One region of the Agrobacterium sp. 22-221-1 genome, then DNA from elsewhere that is predicted to be linked to it. Evidence: predicted binding sites of a transcription regulator. Region 1 holds the regulator's gene; each other region holds the start of a gene.
The links. Region 1 encodes LexA, which represses DNA repair genes until DNA is damaged. Its sites were predicted from a motif close to TGTTCNNNNTGTGTTCNG; they were not measured.

Region 1 (7,650 bases):
GGCCGTGGCAATGGCGCTGATGAAAAGCGGCCGGGCGCCGCGCTTGCGGCAGATCGCCCTGCCCGATGCCTTTCTGGATGCAGGCGCGCTGCCCACCCTGCATGACCGCTACGGTATCTCGACGGCGATGATCGTGGCGCGCGCAAGGGCGTGGCTGGAGAATGAAAGTTTTGAAGTACCGCGCGGTTCGGTCTAAAGGCTGAAACTCAAACATGGTGCGGAATCAGCCGGAGGGAGCCGGCGGTTTCAAGGGAGTGGAGCGCGTTATCCGCGTGATCGGACAACGCCGAGGGTGTTTAAATCCAGGGAGGAGAAAAATGAGTATTTCCATCAACAGGCGTATGTTCCTGACCGGTACCGGTCTGGCACTGGCGGCGCCGGCCATTCTGACGACAGCCCGCAACGCCCGGGCCGCCACGACGCTGACGCTCGGCCATGGCGCGGCGCCCGGCAATCCGCGCACGATCGCGGCCGCGAAATTCGCGGAACTCGTTGCCCAGAAAACCGAAGGCCGCGTGGCGATCAATGTCGCCGGTTCGGAAACGCTTGGCAGCGACGCCGCCATGCTGACCAGCCTGCGCACCGGGGCGCTTGATTTCACCGCCAACAGCCAGGGTCCGGTTTCGAGCGTTGTTCCAGAACTCGCGGCGCTCGGCCTGCCCTTCCTGTTCAGCAACGCTGATCAGGCGATCAAGGTACTCGAAGGCGATGTCGGCGCATCGCTCGATGCGCGTTTCCAGAAGGTCGGCATCGTGCCGCTCGACTGGTGGGACAACGGCATCCGCCATGTCTCCAATTCCAAACACGCCATCACCAAGCCGCAGGACGTCGCGGGCCTGAAAATCCGTACCCCCGCCGACCCGATGACCATGGATATTTTCAAGGCGCTCGATGCGGCGACGGTTCAGATTGCCTTCGGCGAACTCTACATCGCGCTTCAGCAGGGCGTCGTCGACGGGCAGGAAAATCCGCTGGTGAATATCGAAAGCTCCAAGCTTTACGAGGTCAACAAGCATATCAGCCTCACCGCCCATAAATGGGAATCCACCCCGTTCCTGATGTCCAAATTCGCCGAGGGGCGGCTGGGCAAGGATTTCGAGGCGGTCAAGGCGGCTGCGAAGGAGGCAGGCGCGCTTCAGCGCAAACTCTCGGCGGAAAAGGCAAGCGCGTCTCTGGCCGCCTTCAAGGCCAATGCCGCCATCGAGGTGGTGGAAGACATCGACCACGCCGCTTTCGCGAAAGCGACCGCGCAGGTGCTGGAGACATGGAAGCAGAAGCCCTTCGGCGATTTCGTCGCCGAGCTGGAAAAGGCCGCCAAAGGCTAATGATCAGGATGCCGGGCCGGTTCAAGCCGCCCGGCCTCACCTTCATGTCCACCGACAGGATCGGCGGGAGCCTCGCTCACGCCGACATTCATACGGTTTCAGTTTTCAGGAGATGCGCCAATGCTCGAAGGAGCCTTGTCCGCCGCCAATCGCGTTGACAGTTTCATCGCCATCCTCTGCCGCATCATCATCGTGGCAACCGGCATTCTGCTCACGGTCATCATGACCGCAAACGTCATCGTCCGCTATCTATCGACATCCGGCGGGCTGGATTTTGCGGAAGAACTGCCGACCATGCTGTTTCCATGGTTCATCGTCGCCGGCATTACCCTTGCCGCGCAGAGCGGCGCGCATATGGCGGTTGAATGGATCTATGACAAGTTCGACGAACGCGGCAAGGTGGCGGTTCTGCTGTTCGCCAATCTCGTGACGGTCGCAAGCTTCGTCATTCTCGCGCAGCAGGCGCTTGTCGTCGCCGAGATCGCCGGCGCGGAAATCAGCCCTGTGCTGCAACTGCCCAACAGCATCGGATATTATTCCATCGCCTTCGGCGCAGCACTGGTCTCGGTCACCACCGCAACCGCGAGCCTGCGCATTCTCTCCGGCGGCTGGCATGCCCGTCCGCACGGTGCAACCGAGGAGATGCCGCTATGACCATCGTGATGATCATTGCATTTTGTATTCTCATGATGATTGCGGTTCCGGTCGGTTATGCGCTGATCATCTCTGCGGGCGTCGCCGTACTGTGGAACGGTTATGTGCCGCTCTCGATCGTGGCGCAGCAGGTTTACGACCAGACGCAGTCTTTCCCGATGCTAGCGCTGCCGTTCTTCATGCTCGCGGGCACGCTGATGCTCGGCGGCAAACTCGGAACCCAGCTTCTGGAACTCGCCTCCAAGGCCATGCAGCGCTGGCGCGGCGGCCCGCTTTCCACCACCGTCATTTCCTCGGTCGTGTTCGGCGGCGTTTCCGGCTCGGCGGTCGCCAATGCGAGCGCGCTCGGTTCGGTGCTCATTCCGTGGCAGAAGCGCCAGGGCTACCCCGCTCCCCTCTGTGCGGCCAACAATGCCACCTCGGCGGTCATCGATGTGCTCATCCCGCCGTCGATCCCGATGATCCTCTATTCATTGGTCAGCGGCGTCAGCATCGCCAATCTGTTCATCGCCGGCATTCTGCCGGGCCTGCTCATGGCCGTCGGTTTCATCTTCGTCTGCTGGGCCATTGCCGTGCGGCGGGGCTATGCGGTGCGAGACGAAAGCTTTCGCAAGCGCGATCTGGCACTACTTGCATTCCGCAGCCTGCCGGCGATCCTTCTGCCGATCCTGATCATCCTCGGCCTGCGCTTCGGCTTTGCAACGCCGACCGAAGTGGCCGTTCTTTCTGTCGTCTATTCGCTCGTGCTCAGCATCTTCTTCTACCGCGATCTGACGTGGAAGCGTTTCTGCGACAATTTCGTCGAGGCAGGCTCTGCAACCGGCGTCGTCATGCTCGTCATCATGGGCAGTGCGGCGGTGGGCTGGGTGCTTACCTTCGATCAGGCGCCCCAGCATTTCGCCACCTGGGTGGCCGAGAATATCTCCAACCCGATCCTGATCATTCTCATGATGAACATCCTGATGCTGATCATCGGCATGCCGCTCGATCTGCCGCCGTCGATCCTGCTGCTCGGACCGATCTTCGTGCCGCTTGCGGATATGATCGGGCTCGACCGGGTGCAGCTCGGCATGATGATGGTCATCAATCTCGGTATCGGGCTCTATACGCCACCGATCGGCACCACGCTCTTCATCTCGTCCTCCATAGCCAGAGCGCCGCTCGGCGCAACGACGAGGGAATTGTGGCCGTTCTTCACCATGGCGATGCTGCTTCTCATCGCGGTCAGCTTCATTCCTGCCCTCACGATCTACTAACATAAGAGCCGTAGCAAACGGCTGCCAGAAACCACCGGCCGGGTCTCCCCGGTCGGTGGTTTTAGTATTCAAGATGTGCCGCTTACATCGTTCAATCTGCTTTGTTCATGGTTTCGACGATCAAATCACGATCTGCGATGCACCCTTCACGAAATTTTAGGGGATTGCGGAACACATATGGAACATATAGTGTTCGTTCTGTATTTGTTTCGCGACTTCAACGACGATTCTCAAGGGTGTTTTCCTCATGCTCACGCGCAAACAGCAGGAATTGCTTCTCTTCATTCATGAAAGAATGAAAGAGTCCGGCGTGCCGCCCTCCTTCGATGAAATGAAGGACGCACTCGATCTTGCCTCCAAATCCGGCATCCACCGGCTGATCACCGCACTCGAGGAGCGCGGCTTCATTCGCCGGCTACCTAACAGGGCGCGGGCGCTGGAAGTGATCAAATTGCCTGAGGCCTATGCGCCGGGTGCAAGGCCGCAGCGCGGCTTCTCGCCGAGCGTCATTGAAGGCAGCCTCGGCAAGCCGAAGACGCCGGAGCCGGCCCCTGCCCCCAAGGCGCCGGCCAATGATCTCGGTGGCGCCGTCACCGTGCCGGTCATGGGCCGCATCGCCGCCGGTGTGCCGATTTCCGCCATCCAGAACAACACCCATGATGTGGCCGTGCCGGTCGACATGCTCGGCTCGGGCGAACATTACGCTCTGGAAGTCAAGGGCGACTCGATGATCGAGGCCGGCATTTTTGATGGCGATACCGTCATCATCCGCAACGGCAATACGGCCAATCCGGGCGATATCGTCGTAGCACTGGTGGATGATGAAGAAGCTACCCTGAAGCGTTTCCGCCGCAAGGGAGCCTCCATCGCTCTGGAAGCGGCCAATCCCGCCTATGAGACCCGTATTTTCGGACCGGATCGGGTGAAAATCCAGGGTAAGCTGGTTGGTCTGATCCGCCGCTACCATTAATTGGCACCCCGCCTTTTTTCGCTAGGGGCGTCATCGAGAGGATGACGCTCCCTTTGAGGCATCTTGGATTGTTCCCAGGAACAATGCGGCTCTGCGGAAGTAAAGAGAGGGTGCGTTTCGTTCTCGTCTCCGGGCGGTGACGCGAGTTTGCCTCTTTCTTTCTCCCTGCCCTCACATTCCCATTCATCAATGCGGCTTATGGGAGCCATGGATTATTTGCAATATTCCAAGGGCCATCCGTCGGTATAGAAATGCGCGTCATATCGGGGAAACACGTCATGTACGATCTTTATATCGCCAACAAGAACTATTCCTCATGGTCGCTGCGGCCCTGGGTATTGATGCGTACGCTCGGCATCGCCTTCGATGAAAAACTCGTTCCCTTCGGCGAAGGCGTTTCCTTCTCCACCTTCTCGCCGACCGGCAAGGTGCCCTGCCTTGTCGATGAGGGCGTGACGGTTTGGGAATCGCTGTCGATCGCCGAATATCTGGCGGAAAGACATCAGGGCGTCTGGGCGAGCGACAAGCAGGCAAGGGCCTGGTCACGGTCGGCAGCGAGCGAAATGCACGCGGGCTTTTCCTCGCTGCGCAATCTCTACCCGATGTCGGTCGGCATTCGCGTAAAACCGAAGGGTGGCGATACCGGGCTTGCGGCCGATATAAAGCGCATCGATACGCTGTGGAGCGAAGGCCTCGCGAAATTCGGCGGGCCTTTTCTTGCCGGCCAGAAATTCACGGCGGTCGATGCCTTCTTCTGCCCGGTGGCATTTCGTTTCCAGACTTATGGCGCGGAACTTTCGCCCGTAGCGAGAGCCTATTGCGACCGGCTGCTCGCCCTTCCCGCCATGCGCGAATGGTACGAGGCCGGGCTGAAGGAAGTCTGGCGCGATGCGGCGCATGAAGAGGAAATTAGCGGGATCGGCGAATTGACCGCGGATCTGCGCATCAAGGCCTGACGGTCCATGCTGGCGGCGCTCTATTGCGATGCCGCCAGCAACCGCATGACGGCATCGGGCACGTCGTGATCGAAACGGCCGCTTTTCCAGTCGTAATAGCGATGTTCGCTCCAGGGCCTGTCCATGCCGGCGATTGCGGCGCGCAGCCTGCCGACCACCCCTGCCTGATCGTTGCCGGCGAAGTCCATTTCCAGCGAACCGATCCGCCGCAGGATATCGCGGTTCAGCAGAAGTGCGCCCGAGCGGCATTGGGAAAAGGACGTTCTGCGGGAGACGATAACGATATCGGCAATATCGCAAGCCTTTCCGGCAAAGCGGCCGTCTTCCAGAACGATGATCCATTCGCCGCTTCCCGCGCGCGTAACGCACCATATGCCTTTGCTGCAAGTGAAAACGCTGGGCTCGGCGTCTCTCAGGGCCGCTGTCATCTGCCGTGCAACTGCACTCATCTCTTGCGGATCAAGCTTCGCCTTCGAGGCCAAAGCCACGGTTTTTGCCGTGGCCTCGGTCTTGAGAAAGACCGGCGGCACAGGCTGTTCCGGCAAAAGCAGCGCCCTTTGCCACTGGCCATAAACGAAACCCTGCGGCTGAGCCTTCGTCGTGTAGGCTTTGCCGTCCTCCAGCAGCGCCACTAGCTCGCCATCCTCGTGAACAAGCAAATCGGGCGGATCGCGATAGGCCGTGGCGGACGACAGGCCGAAGGCGAGGAATAGAAGCGGCATGCCCAGAAGCGCAAGCCGGCTGCGCAGCAAAGTCAGCAGCAGAAAACCAGCCGAGGCGAGCCCCAGAAACCACCCGTGAGGCCGCCCCGTCGCAGCGCTTCCGCCCCAGGACGCCACCTCCTGCGCAACCTCGATGACGAGGGCCATGCCGTATCCCATGACCTTCAGAAACGGAGCGTCGAGCCCGAAAGGCATCAGCAGCATGGCGACAAGGCCGAAAGGCATGACAATCAGCGACATCAGCGGCATGGCGGCCAGATTGGCGAAAAGTCCATAGGTGGTGACACGCTGAAAATGCTCGACCGAATAGATCGCCGTCGAAAGACCGCCTATCAGCGACGTCGTGATGACACCGCCGATGATGGCGCCCGCCGTTTGCGCCACCGTCATCCATGCCGGTTTGCGCCCGATGAACAGACGCTCGCGATCGATACGCCAGCGGCTCCAGGCGGCATAGGAGGCGACGAGCGCGATGGTCGCGGCAAAAGACATCTGAAAGCTCGGGCCCATGATTTCCGAGGGCGAAAAAGCGAGAATGACCAAAGCGGAAAGCGCGACATTCCTGAGGCTGAGCGAGGGTTGATCGAACAGCACCGCGATCAGCATCACCGACATCATCAGCCAGGCGCGTTCGGCGGAAACGGCAAAACCTGAAATCAGGTAATAAGCAAGCGTCATCAAGAGCGCGGCGAAAGCCGAAATCTTCTTCACGGGCCAGCGCTGTGCAAATGCCGGAAAAAGGCTGAAGGCAAGCCTCAGCCCCACAAAGAATATGCCCGACGCCAGCGCCATGTTAAGCCCGGATATGGCGACGATATGGGCAAGGCCGGAGAGCCGCAACGCTTCCATTGTTTCGGCGGATATGGCCTGTCTCTCATCGGTGACGATGGAGGCGGCAAAAGCGCCGGCATCGCCGCCGATGGTGTTGCGGATGCGTTCGGCAATGGCGGTGCGAAGGCCATAGAGCCGCATGTCGGCCCATTCCAGCCAGTCCGTCTTCGCGCCAATGCCGGGTGAAACGACCGTCTGTGGCGGCTTATAGAAGAATCCGGTCGCGCCTATGCCCCTGAAATAGGAGGCGAAGGCGAAATCATTGAGCCCCGGCAAGGCCGGGCCGGATGGCGGCGAAAGCCGCGCCTTGCCGCGAATGGTCGCGCCGAGTGCAGCGGGCTCGCCTCCCCCGCGTGACAGGAGTGAGACCTTGCCCGGCGGGCGTGACAATGCAGGCGCTTCCGTTGCGGTGAGTTGCACCACATATCGCCAGTCCCCGCGCGCATCCACCTCCCGACGGGTCACCGTGCCGGTAATGGTGGTGGTGACGGGCGTATCCAGCACCACCGTTCCCGCACGCCATGTTTCGACCCCGGCGAAAAGCATGCCCAGCAAAAGCAGCGCGCAAAGGCCGCAGGCCGTCGCTGCGAAGCCCGAGCGATATTTCGCGAAGAACGCCAGACCGACGGCGATGAGACATGTGATCGCCAGAACGGAGAATGAAGGCGAGGTATTGAGGGAAAACCAGAGGATCGCACCGCAGCCGATGAAAACCGGAACGAAAAGAAAATCGTGGCCGAATGCGCGCTCCTCGGCGAAGCATGCGGCGATTTTTTGAGAGGCGACAGCTCGCAGGTTCGGCTTGCCGACAAGGGCGGGCGTGTCATATGTCGCAACATCGCCGGTTCTGCGAAGCGGATAAAGGATTTCCGCCGTGCCGGGCAAATCGCCCTGCATCGTTTCGGCATGTCTGAAATGCTGTTTTTCCCCTTGACC
Region 2 (7,650 bases), on a different contig from region 1:
CCAATGATTTCGATGGCTGGGCCGTGGTCGAGTGGGAATGCGCGCTGAAGCACCCTGAAGACGGTGCTCGGGAAGGAGCCGAATTCGTCAAGGCGCATATCATCCGCGTCACGGAAAAAGCCTTTGACGATTTCGCATCGAGCGGCACGGACGATGCGGCTAACCGCCGTATGCTTGGGCTTTGAGAGCATTTCAGGGGAGATATTATGGCTATTGAAGGAAAGACAACCGACAAGGCGAACAAGCGGATTCGCCTTGGCATGGTGGGCGGCGGTTCGGGTGCATTTATCGGCGGCGTTCACCGCATGGCCGCGCGGCTCGACAATCGTTTCGATCTCGTGGCGGGGGCCCTGTCCTCGACGCCGGAAAAATCCCTCGCCTCCGGCCGTGAGCTGGGGCTCGATCCCGAGCGTTGCTACGGTTCGTTCGAGGAGATGGCCGAAAAGGAAGCGCTGCGCGAGGATGGCATCGAGGCGGTGGCGATCGTCACGCCCAACCATGTGCATTATCCGGCCGCCAAGGCGTTTCTGGAGCGCGGTATTCATGTCATCTGCGACAAGCCGCTGACCTCCAATCTGGAAGATGCCAAAAAGCTGAAGCAGGTGGCCGACAAGGCCGATGCCCTGTTTATCCTGACGCATAATTATACCGGCTATCCCATGGTGCGGCACGCGCGGGAACTGGTGGAGGCCGGTGAACTCGGCAATATCCGTCTGGTGCAGATGGAATATCCGCAGGACTGGCTGACGGAGGCGGTGGAACAGACCGGTGCGAAACAGGCTGTCTGGCGTACCGATCCGGCGCAATCGGGCGTCGGCGGCTCCACCGGCGATATTGGCACCCATGCCTATAATCTCGGCTGCTTCATTTCCGGTCTGGAAGCGGATGAGCTGGCGGCGGATGTGCACACTTTTGTCGAAGGCCGCCGGCTGGACGACAATGCGCATGTGATGCTGCGCTTCAAGCAAAAGGGCGGCAAGCAGGCGGCCAAGGGGCTGCTCTGGTGCAGCCAGGTTGCGGTCGGTCACGAAAACGGGCTGAAGGTTCGTGTTTATGGCGACAAGGCCGGCATCGAGTGGACGCAGGCGGACCCTAACTATCTCTGGTTCACGAGGCTTGGCGAACCCAAGCAGTTGATCACCCGCGGCGGCGCCGGGGCAGGGGCTGCCGCAGCACGCGTCACCCGCATTCCGTCCGGCCACCCGGAAGGTTATCTCGAAGCCTTCGCCACCATCTATACCGAGGCAGCGCATGCCATCGAAGCCCGCCGCACCGGCTCGACGCTCGACAAGGCGGTGATTTACCCCACCGTGGATGACGGGGTTAAAGGTGTCGCTTTCGTCACTGCCTGCATCGAGTCCGGCAAGAAGAATGGCGGCTGGGTGAAGCTGTAAGATTGTGCGCGGCGTATTTCTTCTCCCCGCCGGGGAAAAGGTGGCCCGAAGGGTCGGATGAGGGGGCAAGCTCTCGGTTTATCTCTACCGGTGCCCCTCATCCCGCTGCCGCGACCTTCTCCCCCTCGGGGAGAAGAAACAAGCGGCGCGCGCTTGCGTCATCGCGCAGCTCTTTGGGCTTAGGACTATCGGTTAACGGCAGAAGTTGACGGCGGTAGGGTGGCCGGGATGTGGAGCTTGGTCTGCCATCTGACGACGTTATCAATTAACGCGTGTCGTCTGCTGCTGCACCCTTTCCGTTATGGGGCAACCGTCCTGAAGCTTGGTCCAGGACGAAACGTTGAGCTTCATCTCGCAGCGCGCAAGATAAGAGCCGCCATCGACCTTCAGGCAGGATGTCTGGCCGAGCTGGAACATGACACCGCGATTTCGGCATTTGCAATTGTGGGCATCCGCCAAAGTCGGAATAAGGGCCATGATCAGGCCAAGTATGAGCACTCCAGGTCGCATGGCTGAGGCTCCAAAGAATATCCCGCCAGATTACTCCTGTCCGAGGGCATAGTCAAAACGTCTTCCCTCCGCGATCCACGCGCGGGAAAGCCCGTAGTCGCTGCAAACTTCTCCGCTATCACCCGATCAAAATCGCGCGGATATCATTCACATTCGTCAGCGTCGGCCCCGTCACGACAAGGTCTCCTGCTGCCCTGAAAGCGGTGTAGCTGTCGTGGCCCACGAGCGACTGACGCGGATCGACACCGGCTTCGCGCATGCGGGCAAGCGTGTCCGGTGTTACTACCGCACCTGCCGCATCCTCCACGCCGTCTATGCCGTCGCTATCGCCGGCAATGGCCCAGATGCCGTCCGCACCTTTGAGCGTCAGCGCAAGGCTTAGCAGGAATTCCGTATTGCGGCCGCCCTTGCCGGCCGGTCCTTTGTCGCCAACGCCCCTGTTCAGCGTCACTGTGGTTTCGCCGCCGGAAAGCAGCACGGCCGGGCCTTTGACAGGCAGGCCCTTACGGCTGGCGGAAAGCGCGATGCCGGCCATGACAGCGCCGACATCTTTTGACTCACCCTCCAGTGAATCTCCGAGGATGAGCGGCGTAAGGCCAAGTTTCACCGCCTCATCCGCTGCGGCCTGCAGGGCGAGCGAAGGAGCCGCGATGAGCCGGATATCCTCGTCGATATCGCCCGCCTTCGGGGTTTCCTCGCCTTTTTCCAGCGCCTTGCGCACGTTTTCGGGAAGATCGAGCGCATAACGGGAGACGATTTCCCGCACGGTTTCAATATCGCTCGGATCTGCAACCGTCGGGCCGGAGGCGATTTCGGAGGGATCGTCTCCCGGCACATCGGAAATCAGCAGCGAAACAACCCTGGCCGGTTTGGCAGCCAGCGCCAGCCGCCCGCCCTTGATGCGGGAGAGATGTTTGCGCACGGCGTTCATTTCGGAAATCGTCGCGCCGCTGGCCAAAAGGGCACGATTGACGGCCATCTTGTCGGCAAGCGTCATGCCTTCGGCCGGCGCGACCATCAGCGCCGAACCGCCGCCGGAAATCAGGGCGATGACCATGTCGTCGGCGGTCAGGCCTTCAACGGCGGCGAGAATGCGTTTTGCCGCTTCCGCGCTTTTATCGTCCGGCACGGGGTGCGAGGCCTCGATGATCTCGATGCGTGTGGTCGGGACGGCATGGCCGTAACGTGTCACCACCACACCGGAAAGATCGACATGCGGCCATGCCGCTTCGAGCGCGGCAGCCATGGCGGCGGAAGCCTTGCCGGCGCCCACCACCACGCAGCGGCCTTTGGGCGGGGAGGGAAGGTGGTGTTGCAGCACCTTTGCCGGATCGGCGCTTGCCACTGCCGCCATGAAAATCCGGTTGAGGGCGTCTTTTGCGCTGTGATCGTTCCATGCCCTCATCGGTTCATGCTCCGATCCAGAGGAAGCCGAGCGCGAACAATGCCGGCAATGCCTGAATGAACAGGATCTTCATATTGGCGGTGATGGCGCCGAAAATACCGGCCACCAGAACGCAGACGAGGAAGAAAACCTTGAAGCTCAGCCCTTCATCGCCCTGCATCAGCCCATAGATCAGCCCCGCTGCGAGAAAACCGTTATACAGTCCCTGATTGGCGGCCAGTACTTTCGTCTGCCGGGCGAAATCCGCCGAAAGACCGAAGGCCTTGCGGCCGGCTGGTTTTTCCCACAGCAGCATTTCCAGAATGACGATGTAAATATGGATGGCCGCAACCACGGCAATCAGAATGCTGGCGATCATCGGCGATTTCCTCCAAACCATGATGTCCGTTGCCGGCGGCTGTCAGGGTAAAACAGGTGGCGAGCGGACAATTCCGTTTTAACGGCAGGACAGAGGGCCGCAAGGTCAGAATCCTCTCTTCCCGTGCAAACTGTTGAAGACCGGCAGCCTATTGCTTGACTCTTTGCTGAAATAGGAACAAAACAGGAACAATAAAGATGAATAACCGGAATTGAAACCTGTCATGCCATGCAAAAGCGCGCGGATCAGTTGCTCGTTGTCGAAGAGCTGCATGAAAGGCTGGAAAGGATCGGTAACGGCGCTCCGCGCCTGCACGAGACCTTGCCTTTCGGCGTGGATGCCATCGACCATCGCCTGCCGGGAGGCGGGCTGAAGCTCGGTTGTCTGCATGAGGTGAGCGGCGGCGGCAATGGCGCTGCCGATGGCGCGGCGGCGGCCCTTTTTTCGGCCGGCGTGGCGGCAAGGCTTTCCGGCAAGGTTTTATGGTGCGTCACCCGCCGGGATCTGTTCATGCCGGGGCTGACGCAGGCCGGCCTGTCGCAGAACCGGCTCATCATCGTTGAATGCCGCGATGAGAAAGGCGTGCTCGACTGTTTCGAGGAGGGACTGCGCTGCAATGGTTTCGGCGCGGTGATGGGTGAGGTGGCGAAACTGCCAATGAACGCCTCGCGGCGGCTGCAACTGGCAGCGGAAACCTCTGGCGTTACCGGCATCGCCATCCGTCGTTTCCGGCGTCTGGCCGATGCGGCGCTGTTCGGAGAGCCGACGGCGGCGGTGACCCGCTGGCGCATCTCCGTCCGGCCCTCTTCTCCCTTGCCGGTGCCGGGGGTGGGCAGGCCGCGCTGGTTCCTGGAACTTTTGCGATGTCGCGGCGGCGAAAGTGCCGAATTTGAAGTGGAAGCCTGTGATGCAAAGGGTCGTCTCGCTCTACCTGCCGACATGGCCGACGGATCGTTTCCGGCGTCTTTCGGGCAAGGACGCGCCGCCGGTTGAAAAACCTCTGGTCATGATCGGCCGCCAGGGCAGCCGCCGGCTGGTGCTGGCGCTCGACAAGGCGGCAAAGGCGGCGGGCATCCGGCCCGGCACGCCGGTCAGCAAGGCGCAGGCGCTGGTGCCGGGCCTTATCGTGGAAGATATGGATACGGCTGGTGATGCCTGCGCCCTGCAGCAGCTGGCCTTTCATTTCCTGCGCATCTATGCCCCCATCGTTGCCGCCGACCCGCCGGACGGGCTGGTGCTGGACACGGGGGGGGCGGACCATCTGCACGGCAATGAGGCGCTGATGCTGAGCGGCATGGTCAACCGCCTGCATGCCGCCGGTTTTGCCGCCCGCGCCGCCATTGCCGATAGCTGGGGGGCTGCCCATGCGCTGGCCCGTTTCGGCCGTGAGGAAATCAGCATCGTGCCACCGGGCGGGCAACGGGCGGCGGTTAGCGTTTTGCCATTGGCCGCGCTCAGGCTGGAAGAGCGTATTGTTTCCGGGCTGAAAGCGCTTGGTTTCCGCAGCATCGGCGAGCTGGCCGATGCGCCGCGCGCACCGCTGACCCTGCGTTTCGGGCCCGAACTCGTGCGCCGTCTTTCCCAGGCTTCCGGAGAAATCGGCGAACCCATTGAACCGGTGCGCGTGGCCGAGCTGGTGGAGGTGCGCCGCGCCTTTCCCGAGCCGATTGCGGCGGCGGAAACGATTGCCCGTTATACGCAGAAGCTGGTTGCGGAGCTTTGTGTCGCGCTGGAAAAGCGCGGCCTCGGCGCCCGCCGTGTCGATCTGGTGCTGCACCGGGTGGATAGCGGCCTGCAGGCGGTGCGGGCCGGCACCTCCAGACCGGTGCGCGATGTCAAACAGCTTGTCCGGCTGCTGACCGACCGTATCGACACCATCGATCCCGGTTTCGGCATCGAAATGATGGTGCTGACCGCCACCCATGCCGAGCCGCTTGTCGCCGCACAGGCCCGTTCTTCGCTTCTGGAGGAGGGACGTGCGGACATCGCCGATACGGTCGATGTCATTCTCAATCGCGGCCACAGGGTCTATCGTTATGCGGCGGTGGCGAGCGATGTGCCAGAACGCTCCGTTGCCCGCGTTGCGGCCCTTGCGCCTGGGGATACGCTCGGCTGGCTCGGCCACTGGCCGCGCCCGGTCAGGCTTTTTTCAAGGCCGGAACCCATCGAGACGCTGGCGCTGCTGCCGGATCATCCGCCCCGTTATTTCCTCTGGAAGGGCGTGCGCCACAATGTGCGGCGCGCCGACGGGCCGGAGCGGGTGTTCGGCGAATGGTGGAAACGCGACCGGGAAAAGGCCGCCGTGCGCGATTATTTCACGGTGGAAAATGAAAGCGGCGAGCGCTTCTGGATTTTCCGCTCCGGCGACGGCGAACATGCCGAAACAGGCTCGCAGGGATGGTTCATCCACGGGGTTTTCGCATGAGCATGCCGCTTTATGCCGAACTGCAGGTGACCACGCATTTCTCCTTCCTGCGCGGTGCAAGCTCCTGTGAGGAGCTGTTCGAACAGGCCAAAAATCTCGGCATCGAGACGCTGGGCATCGTGGATCGCAACAGCCTTGCGGGCATTCCCCGCGCTTACGAAGCCGCCAATAATCATGGCATCCGCCTCGTCATCGGCTGCCGGCTTGATCTGGATGATGATATCTCCGTGCTTGCCTATCCCATGGATCGCCCGGCCTACGGCCGGCTTTGCCGGCTGCTTTCCGTTGGCAAGAAAAGGGGTGGCAAGGGCAAATGCCGGCTGACATGGGATGACCTCGTCGCCTATGGCGAAGGCCTGATCGTGGTGCTGCTCGCCGATCTGGCCGACGATCTCTGCGCCTTTCGCCTGCGGCGACTGAAGACAGCCTTTGCGGACCGGGCTTATATGGCGCTTAGCCTCCGAAGGCGGCCCAACGACCAGATGCGGCTTTTCGAATTGTCGAACATGGCGGAAGCGGCTGGTGTGCCGACCGTGGTGACCAATGACGTGCTGTTTCATGTGCCCGAGCGGCGCATGCTGCAGGATGTCGTCACCTGCATCCGGCATAATTGCACCATCGACGAGGCGGGTTTTCGGCGCGAACGCCATGCCGACCGCTATATGAAGCCGCCGCAGGAAATGCACCGGCTGTTTGCCCGCTACCCCGAGGCGCTGGCCCGCAGTCTTGAAATCGCGAAGCGCTGCACCTTTTCGCTGAAGGAACTGGTCTATCAATATCCAGAGGAGCGCACCCTGCCGGGGCTGACAGCGCAGCAGGCGTTGGAAAAGCTCGTCTGGGAGGCGGTATCGGAGCGCTATTCGGATGGCGTGCCGGAAAAGGTGGAAAAAGCGCTGCATCACGAGTTGGACCTGATCGGCAGGCTGGAATATGCGCCGTATTTCCTGACGGTGAATGCCATCGTCCAATTTGCGCGCGGGGAAGATATTCTGTGTCAGGGTCGCGGTTCTGCGGCCAATTCGGTGGTGTGTTACGTGCTCGGTATCACCGCCATTGATCCTCTCAAGGTCGATCTCCTGTTCGAGCGTTTCGTTTCGGAAGAACGGCGCGAACCGCCTGACATCGACGTGGATTTCGAACATCAGCGGCGCGAGGAGGTCATCCAGTGGGTTTATAAAACCTATGGCCATGACAAAGCCGCGCTGTGTTCTGTCGTCACCCGTTATCGCGGGCGCGGGGCGCTACGCGATGTTGGCAAGGTTCTCGGCCTGCCGGAAGATTTGACCAAACTTCTGTCCTCGCAGGTCTGGCGTTGGAGCGAGGGTGTGGATGAAAAGCAGGTGAAGGAGCTGAACCTCAATATGGAGGATCGCCGCCTGAAGCTCGCTTTCGAGCTTGCCAACCAGCTTGTCGGCACGCCACGCCATCACAGCCAGCATCCGGGGGGCTTCGTTTTGACCCATGACCGGCTGGACGAACTGGTCCCGATCGAACCCGCTGCCATGGATAAGCGGCAGATCATCGAATGGGACAAGGACGATATCGATATCATGAAGTT
Region 3 (7,650 bases), on a different contig from region 1:
CTATTTCGATGCGAGCAGGCATTCGCTCACACCGATACGCTCGAAGACCGCGCATTCCGATTTCCTCCGGACCGGGCGCATCAGCCGTTATGAAGAGCGCTGGCTGCCGAAAGAACGCGTCTATTACAGCCATGACGAAGTGGCTGCGCTGACCGGGCGAAAGCTGGAAGCTGCCGCCGATGCCACCCACAGCCGACTGAACGGCTTTCACCAGTCCATCCGTTTTCCGAAGATGGTTTTTCACCATCTGCTCAATGACCGGCCGCATCTCGGCTATTGTCACGTCACGGCGGCGAAAACCAGCTTCGACGCCGAGCGCCATGTGCTCTGGTCCTTCTATTTCGCGAATTTCTTCGCCGAGCTGAGCGGGGCTGAAAACTTCTTCGAAAATATCGATGCGCGCTATTCGCGGATGTATTTCGCCGTCGCCATCAACGCGCTTCCCGATCAGGAACTCGCCGTCGATACCTCCGTCCATCGCGGCGGCCTGCTATTCCAGACCCACGATCCGCGGGTGGCGCTGAAAAACGTGCTCATGCTCGGCGCGCGGTCCGAGGAGATGCGCAGGATCATCAAGGCGATATAAAACTTTCCATAAGCCTCTGAAATACGCTATTGACCGCCCTGAAAGGCAGCATCATGGCGCGTCATATCGATATAGACAAAGAGCGGGAAACGGCCCTGCAGGCATCCGTGGCGGAGCTTGCCGCTGGCCAGCCCATCGCCCTGCCGACGGAAACGGTCTACGGCCTTGCCGCCGACGCCACCAATCCGGCGGCGATTACCCGCATTTACGAGACAAAAGGCCGGCCGCAGTTCAACCCCCTGATCTGCCACATGGCCGATATCGCCATGGCCGAACGTTACGCCGTCTTCGACCCCATATCTCTGAAGCTGGCAGAAGCCTTCTGGCCCGGCCCGCTGACGCTGGTGCTGCCGCTGAAACCGGCGAGCGACATTCATTCGCTGGCGACAGCCGGTCTCGATACGGTCGGCATTCGTGTGCCGCAGGGGTTTGCCGGCGATCTGATCCGCCGCTTCGACAGGCCGCTCGCCGCCCCCAGCGCCAATAGTTCCGGCAAGATCAGCCCGACAAGCGCTTCCCATGTGGAGGCGGATCTCGGCCGGAAGATCAATCTCATTCTCGATGGCGGCGCGGCTTCCGTCGGTGTCGAATCCACCATCGTCAAGGTGGAAGAGGATGGCCGGGTGCGGCTGCTTCGTCCCGGCGGCATCGTCACCGCGGACATAGAGCGCATTGCCGGTAAACGGCTCGAACGGCCAAAAAAAGCCGCCGCCGCCATTGAAGCGCCGGGAATGCTGGCCTCGCATTACGCGCCGGGTGCGGCCGTGCGCCTTCACGCCACATCGGTTCTGCCGGGCGAAGCGCTGATCCGCTTCGGCGGCATCGCCATTGCCGGCGAAGACACGGCGCGCACCGTGCTCGATCTCAGCCCTTCCGGCGATCTTTCCGAGGCCGCCGCCAATCTGTTCGATTATCTTAAAGCCGCCGATGCGAGCGGCGCAGACATGATCGCCATTACCGCCATTCCCACCCATGGTCTCGGAGAGGCGATCAACGACCGCCTTTCCCGCGCCGCCGCGCCGCGAGGCTGACGGCACCCAATCCTTTCGCCCATGTTTCAAAAGACAGCGAGACGCCGCCCATGACGACCACCGCCATCCCCTCCTCCGACATCCTCGACCGCTTCACCGCCATTGTCGGCGAAAAAAACGCGGTCCGCGACCCGGCGGAAATGGCGCCGCGCCTGGTGGAAAATCGCGGGCTTTATCGCGGCGCCTCGCCGCTGCTCATCAAGCCCGGTTCGGTCGAAGAGGTTGCCGCCATCCTGAAGCTCGCCAGCGAAACCGGCACCGCCATCGTGCCGCAGACTGGCAATACCGGCCTCGTGGGCGGACAGACACCGCGTGCCGAAGGAACGGACATCATCCTGTCGCTGGAGCGCATGAACCGCGTTCGCGATATCGATCCCGTCGCCAATATCATCGTCGCCGATGCCGGCTGCATTCTCGACGACATCCACAAGGCTGCTGATTCCGTGGAGCGGATGTTCCCGCTGTCGCTCGGCTCGCAGGGTTCCTGCCGCATCGGCGGCAATCTCGCCACCAATGCCGGCGGCACGGCGGTGCTCGCCTATGGCAACATGCGCCAGCTTTGCCTTGGGCTGGAAGTGGTGCTGCCGACCGGCGAAATCTGGAACGGGCTGCGCCGGTTGAAAAAGGATAATACGGGTTACGATCTGCGCGATCTCTTCATCGGCTCCGAAGGCACGCTTGGCATCATCACGGGTGCGGTGCTGAAGCTCTTCCCGAAACCGCTCGGCCATCAGGTGGCCTTTGCCGGGCTCACCTCCACCGAGGATGCGCTGAAGCTGTTCGAGATGGCCTCCAATCTCTGCGGCACGGCGCTCACCGGTTTCGAACTCATGCCGCGAATCGGCGTCGAATTCACCGCCCGGCATATTCCCGGCGTGCGCGATCCCCTGGAACAGCCGCATGACTGGTACGCGCTCATCGATATTTCCACCTCCGACTCGGCCGAAACGGCGGATAGCATGATGCAATCGCTGCTGGAGCGCGGTTTTGAGGCCGGACTGGTCCAGGATGCGGTGATCGCCGCGTCCGAAGCGCAGCGGCAGGCTCTCTGGCACATGCGCGAAAGCATGTCGGAGGCGCAGAAACCCGAAGGCGGCTCGATCAAGCACGATGTTTCTGTTCCGGTGTCGAAAATACCGGAATTCATGGCGACGGCGGAAAAGGCGGTTCTTGCTGCCATACCCGGCGCCCGCGTCTGCGCCTTCGGACATTTGGGCGACGGCAATATTCACTACAATATTTCCCAGCCGGTGGGTGCCAACAAGGCAGAATTCATTGGCCGCTGGCGAGACATGAACGAGATCGTGCACGGCATCGTGCTGTCGCTTGGCGGTTCCATTTCGGCCGAACACGGCATCGGGCAATTGAAGCGCGACGAACTGGCCGCCATCCGCCCCGGCATCGAAATGGAACTGATGCGGCGCATCAAGCACGCTTTCGACCCCGCCGGCATCATGAACCCCGGCAAGGTTCTGGTCGGGTAAAGCGGCCCCGAGGTTAGGCCGAGGCCCGCAGCGCCCAGGCGGGCACCATTTCCGCATTCAGCCGGCGCGGTTTCTGCGCGCCGACAAATTGCGTCAGGCTCATGCCCGATTTCGCAATCGACACCGCATGCTTCTTTGGCAGAAGATATCCGTGTTCCAATGGCGGAATACGCCGCAGCATACGGCTGAAGACATTGCGCCGGTGATAGCGCGAGGGCGAGAAACGGGCCGGCTGCGCGCAGATCGCCACATATTCGAGAATCTCGTCGATCCAGCCCGCCTGCGGGCGCGCGCCCGGCTCGATCAGAAGCAGCCAGCCGCCGCGTGCGGACTTCACGACGTCTTCGATGTCCCACTGCCCATAAAAACGGCAGCCGGCCGCATCGGCGACGCGCGACGATCCATCGCGCGAACCGTGATCGAGAATCACAACATCGCTTACAAGCCCTTCCACGGCCCCGGTTACAAGCGCAGACAATGTGTGCGCCAGTTCCGGCTCGTGATCCCGGCATTCCATTATGACTGTCAACATCTGCATAGCTCTAACGCATCGCACAATAAATTGCCACTATGCTCATCGCTGTAAAATCCAAGGCTGTCCATGCCCACCGACCGCAAAGTCTGCGGACGTGGCCGTGCCTGTCGCGGTCACATCCATCTCTGGAGAACGAGCCGGAATTTGCAATTTTGTTCTTGTATTGTTCTCATTCCTGATGTAGGAATTTAATCATTCGGAAGGCGGTTGAAAGCCTGTCCGGACGGAAACGATTTAGGGCGTTGAGCGTGCCTTGAGAGGCGTGCGGCGTCCTGGGAGCATCCAGATGAGAAACCATACGCTTTCGGGGCAGGCTGCCTTCCAGCCGAGCCATATGCCGGATATTGCCAATGCGTTGGCCGATGCATCCGGCCTGCGCATCGAGATCGACCGCCGTCGCGGCCGTGGCGCCGGGCTGAACCCGGATGGACGCTTCGAGACCCTGCAGCACGAGGTTTTCGACGATGGCTGGCAGACGCTCGAGGACATGCCGGAATTCCGCACCGAGGTGCAGGTGGAAAAGCCGCGCAGCATCATCACCCGCAATGAATCGCCCGATATCCCCTTCGACCGCTCCATCAATCCCTATCGCGGCTGCGAACATGGCTGCATCTATTGTTTTGCGCGCCCCACGCACAGCTATATGGGGCTTTCCGCCGGGCTGGATTTCGAAGCCAAGCTCTTCGCCAAGCCGGATGCGGCAAAGCTGCTGGAACGGGAACTGGCAAAGCCGGGCTACAAGCCGCGGGTGATCGCCATCGGCACCAATACCGATCCCTATCAGCCGATCGAGCGCGAATGGCGCATCATGCGGCAGATACTGGAAGTGCTGGCCAAGGCCGATCATCCCGTCGCCATCGTCACCAAATCGGCGCTGATCAAGCGGGATATCGATATTCTGGCGCCCATGGCCAAAAAGGGGCTCGCCAAGGTCGGTATTTCCGTCACCACGCTGGACCGGAAGCTCGCGCGCAACATGGAACCGCGCGCCGCCACGCCGGAGAAGCGGCTGGAAGCCGTCAAGGCGCTGACCGAGGCCGGTATTCCCGTGGCCGTGATGATGGCGCCTGTCATCCCGGCGCTCAACGATCATGAGATCGAGCGTATTCTCGAGGCCGGCAAGGCCGCCGGCGCCACCGAAGCGTCTTATGTGCTTTTGCGCCTGCCGCTGGAGGTGAGCCCGCTGTTCCGTGACTGGCTGCTGCGCAACTATCCGGACCGCTACCGTCATGTCATGTCGCTGGTGCGCTCCATGCGCGACGGCAAGGATTACGACGCGGAATTCGGAAAACGCATGAAGGGCGCCGGCCCCTATGCCTGGCAGATCGGCAGGCGTTTCGAGATGGCGACAAAAAGGCTCGGCCTCATCCGCCGCGGCATCCACCTGCGCGACGATCTCTTCGTGCCGCCGGGCGGAGCCGGCGTGCAATTGTCGCTGCTTTGAAAGACCGATGCTGAAAACAACTCCGTCTGATCGAAGCACCATACGGAACGTGCGGCGATATCAGGCAGAATATGACAGGGAGCGGCGGCCTCTTTTTTAGACCGGCCACGCTCCCACGAAATGCCCGGCGGGTTTTCCCTGGCCCGCCGGACATCGCTCCCGGAACCGCCGCCTCGCGTGCGATCGTTTTTCCTCCGCCGCCCCGTTGGAGGATCAAAGGTCATGATGACCTTCGGGGCACGGTGAGCCACGCCCCTTGACCCCGGCTCACCATGCCTGTCATCGCCCGCTTCCGGGGGCTTGCAGGAGATCGGGTGTGTGTGCCAGTTTCGCCGCATGAAACGCACGGCCACACCCGATTCTCCTGCTCTTTTTGATCTTGCCGATACCGGCCCCGATTTTTCCTTCGAACTGGAAGCGAAAAAAAAGGGCCTCTGGCCCGTGGCCGGCACGGATGAGGCAGGCCGGGGACCTCTGGCCGGACCGGTGGTTGCGGCAGCCGTCATTCTCGATCCGGACAATATTCCCAAGGGGATGGACGATTCCAAGAAGCTGACGAAGCAGAAGCGGGAAAGCCTGTTCGTACAGATCATGGAAACCTCGATCGTATCCGTCGCCTCTTCCGGCCCCGGCCTGATCGACAGCATGAATATCCTGCGCGCCAGCCTCGACGCCATGCGCCGCGCCGTGCTCGGTCTCGAAATCTCCCCTGCCCTCGTGCTGGCCGACGGCCGCGACCGCCCGCCCGGCATTGCCTGCGAGGCCAAAGCCGTCATCAAAGGCGATTCCCGCTCCCTCTCCATCGCCGCCGCCTCGATCATCGCCAAGGTAACCCGCGACCGAATGATGGAACGCGCGGGTGCGGTGCACACATCCTACGGTTTTGAAGGCCACGCCGGTTACGGCACGCCGGCCCACCTGCGCGCCATCGAAAGCCACGGGCCCTGCCCGCTGCACCGGATGAGTTTCAGGCCGCTGAAGCGGGATTGATGACAAGTAATGGAGTTCCAACCAGAACCTCCGCTATCGACCCGATCTGGACATCGACGAGCAACTATGCGCACCGTAAATCATGTCCCTGACGCAAGACCTCGAGAAAATTCTGGAAACTGTCCTGCCAACCGATCCCAGCTTTCGCCGGATCGAACAACCGACGATAGACAGCTGCATTTGTGACACTCGACGATACGCTTTGGAGGGCTCCAAAGAGGCCTTTCTGTTCTCCGCGATGCGCCTGCTCGCACTTCCCGACAACGGACACACACGGCTGATCCCGAACGATTCCATCGCGGTACTCCCGCTGAGGTTTGTGAGCGTCGGGACGGTGGTACAGTTAACTGACACGGCACTGGAAACAACTGCGCCAAGAGGAGAGCTGATAGCAGTCAACGGCACACCTTTGGGCCAAATTGAAGCCGCCGCAGAGAAATTTCTGGCGGGAACGCGCCAGAGGAAACGGGTCATCGGGCCGATTCTTCTGGCATGGCCGTATGCATTGGCCCACCTCGGTTTTTCTTCAAAAGAGAATACGACCGAATATCGCGTGAAAGACGAGAATGGGCGGATAACCGATTTGAAAGTGGAGAACGGGCATACGGTTCCTGCATCGATGCTCTACCCGAGAAACGAGCATGGTAAGGCTGATCCGGCCTGGAAGCCCGAGAGATTTGTGGAGATCAAGGACTGGCAGGGGCTTGGGCTTTCAATATCATTGCCAAGTTTCTTCGATCCAGGCGAAACTGCGCTGCCGAAGGCCATCTCTGGTGCAGCGGAGCATGTAAGCACCTGCCCGAGCAAAAAACTCTTGATTGACGTTCGCGGAAACACCGGTGGCGACTTCCTTCAAACGATGCCCTTGATCGACGCCATCTCTGAAAACGCAGGCAGGCAGGTTGCTGTGCTTGTCGACAAATTCACGTTTTCCGCAGCGATAGTGTTTGTAGCCATCCTCAAACATCGTTTGGGACGTAGGCTCAAACTTATCGGGGAAGAAATGGGCGACGGGTTAAGGTTTTTTGCCGAGGGAGGGTTGCTCGATTTGCCGATCAGCGGAGCGGTCGTTCGATACTCATCAGCCTTTCACGACTGGGAGAACGGAACCAGCGACGAAACCACACCGGCTGAAATCGCGCAGCAACTGGTCCCGGCAGGAAAACTGAATTTGGATTGGGAATGGGTCGTAAGGTCCAGTGCTGAGAATGCACAAGGCGCGTTCTATCAACAAGTTCTAAAGAGTCTGAACGATTAGACGAACGGCGGCTAAGCCCACACTGTTGACGGTCGACCCTCGGAAAATGCTGCGCCAGGTATGGAATGGCCGCCTTCGTTTTCGGCGCCGCGGCAATCAGGCGACGCACACTTCATCCATCCGCTTCTGGCGCAAAGCGGAAGCGCAATCCGACATTCAGCATCAAAAACACCAAAGCCGATCACCGCCACCTCCGAGGGAGGCCTGCTGGAGCGAATGCCGCATTTCCATAGTTCAGGCTTCACCACATCCGGAACCAGCCTTTACCACCTCAAACAAAAAACCCCTCACGGCTTGCGCCGGAGGGGTTTTGAACAATACC

Region 2: the regulator LexA is predicted to act here: its motif matches at 3,841-3,858, upstream of ACQZ5N_RS04445 (ImuA family protein).
Region 3: the regulator LexA is predicted to act here: its motif matches at 3,790-3,807, upstream of ACQZ5N_RS20605 (PA0069 family radical SAM protein).

Annotation. Positions count from the first base shown of each region.
Region 1 is NZ_JBNWCL010000001.1:373,250-380,899, reverse strand. It holds gene ACQZ5N_RS01895 (transketolase family protein) at 1-196, shown strand, start outside; gene ACQZ5N_RS01890 (TRAP transporter substrate-binding protein) at 318-1,325, shown strand; gene ACQZ5N_RS01885 (TRAP transporter small permease) at 1,446-1,979, shown strand; gene ACQZ5N_RS01880 (TRAP transporter large permease subunit) at 1,976-3,235, shown strand; gene lexA (transcriptional repressor LexA) at 3,483-4,205, shown strand; gene ACQZ5N_RS01870 (glutathione S-transferase family protein) at 4,484-5,161, shown strand; gene ACQZ5N_RS01865 (ComEC/Rec2 family competence protein) at 5,182-7,611, opposite strand.
Region 2 is NZ_JBNWCL010000002.1:194,548-202,197, reverse strand. It holds gene ACQZ5N_RS04470 (sugar phosphate isomerase/epimerase family protein) at 1-185, shown strand, start outside; gene ACQZ5N_RS04465 (Gfo/Idh/MocA family protein) at 207-1,394, shown strand; gene ACQZ5N_RS04460 (hypothetical protein) at 1,656-1,904, opposite strand; gene ACQZ5N_RS04455 (glycerate kinase type-2 family protein) at 2,023-3,309, opposite strand; gene ACQZ5N_RS04450 (DUF1304 domain-containing protein) at 3,314-3,667, opposite strand; gene ACQZ5N_RS04445 (ImuA family protein) at 3,896-4,660, shown strand; gene ACQZ5N_RS04440 (Y-family DNA polymerase) at 4,575-6,092, shown strand; gene ACQZ5N_RS04435 (error-prone DNA polymerase) at 6,089-7,650, shown strand, end outside.
Region 3 is NZ_JBNWCL010000016.1:19,627-27,276, forward strand. It holds gene ACQZ5N_RS20585 (DUF6656 family protein) at 1-586, shown strand, start outside; gene ACQZ5N_RS20590 (L-threonylcarbamoyladenylate synthase) at 640-1,617, shown strand; gene ACQZ5N_RS20595 (FAD-binding oxidoreductase) at 1,668-3,101, shown strand; gene ACQZ5N_RS20600 (glycosyltransferase family protein) at 3,115-3,633, opposite strand; gene ACQZ5N_RS20605 (PA0069 family radical SAM protein) at 3,923-5,080, shown strand; gene ACQZ5N_RS20610 (ribonuclease HII) at 5,417-6,070, shown strand; gene ACQZ5N_RS20615 (peptidase S41) at 6,153-7,328, shown strand.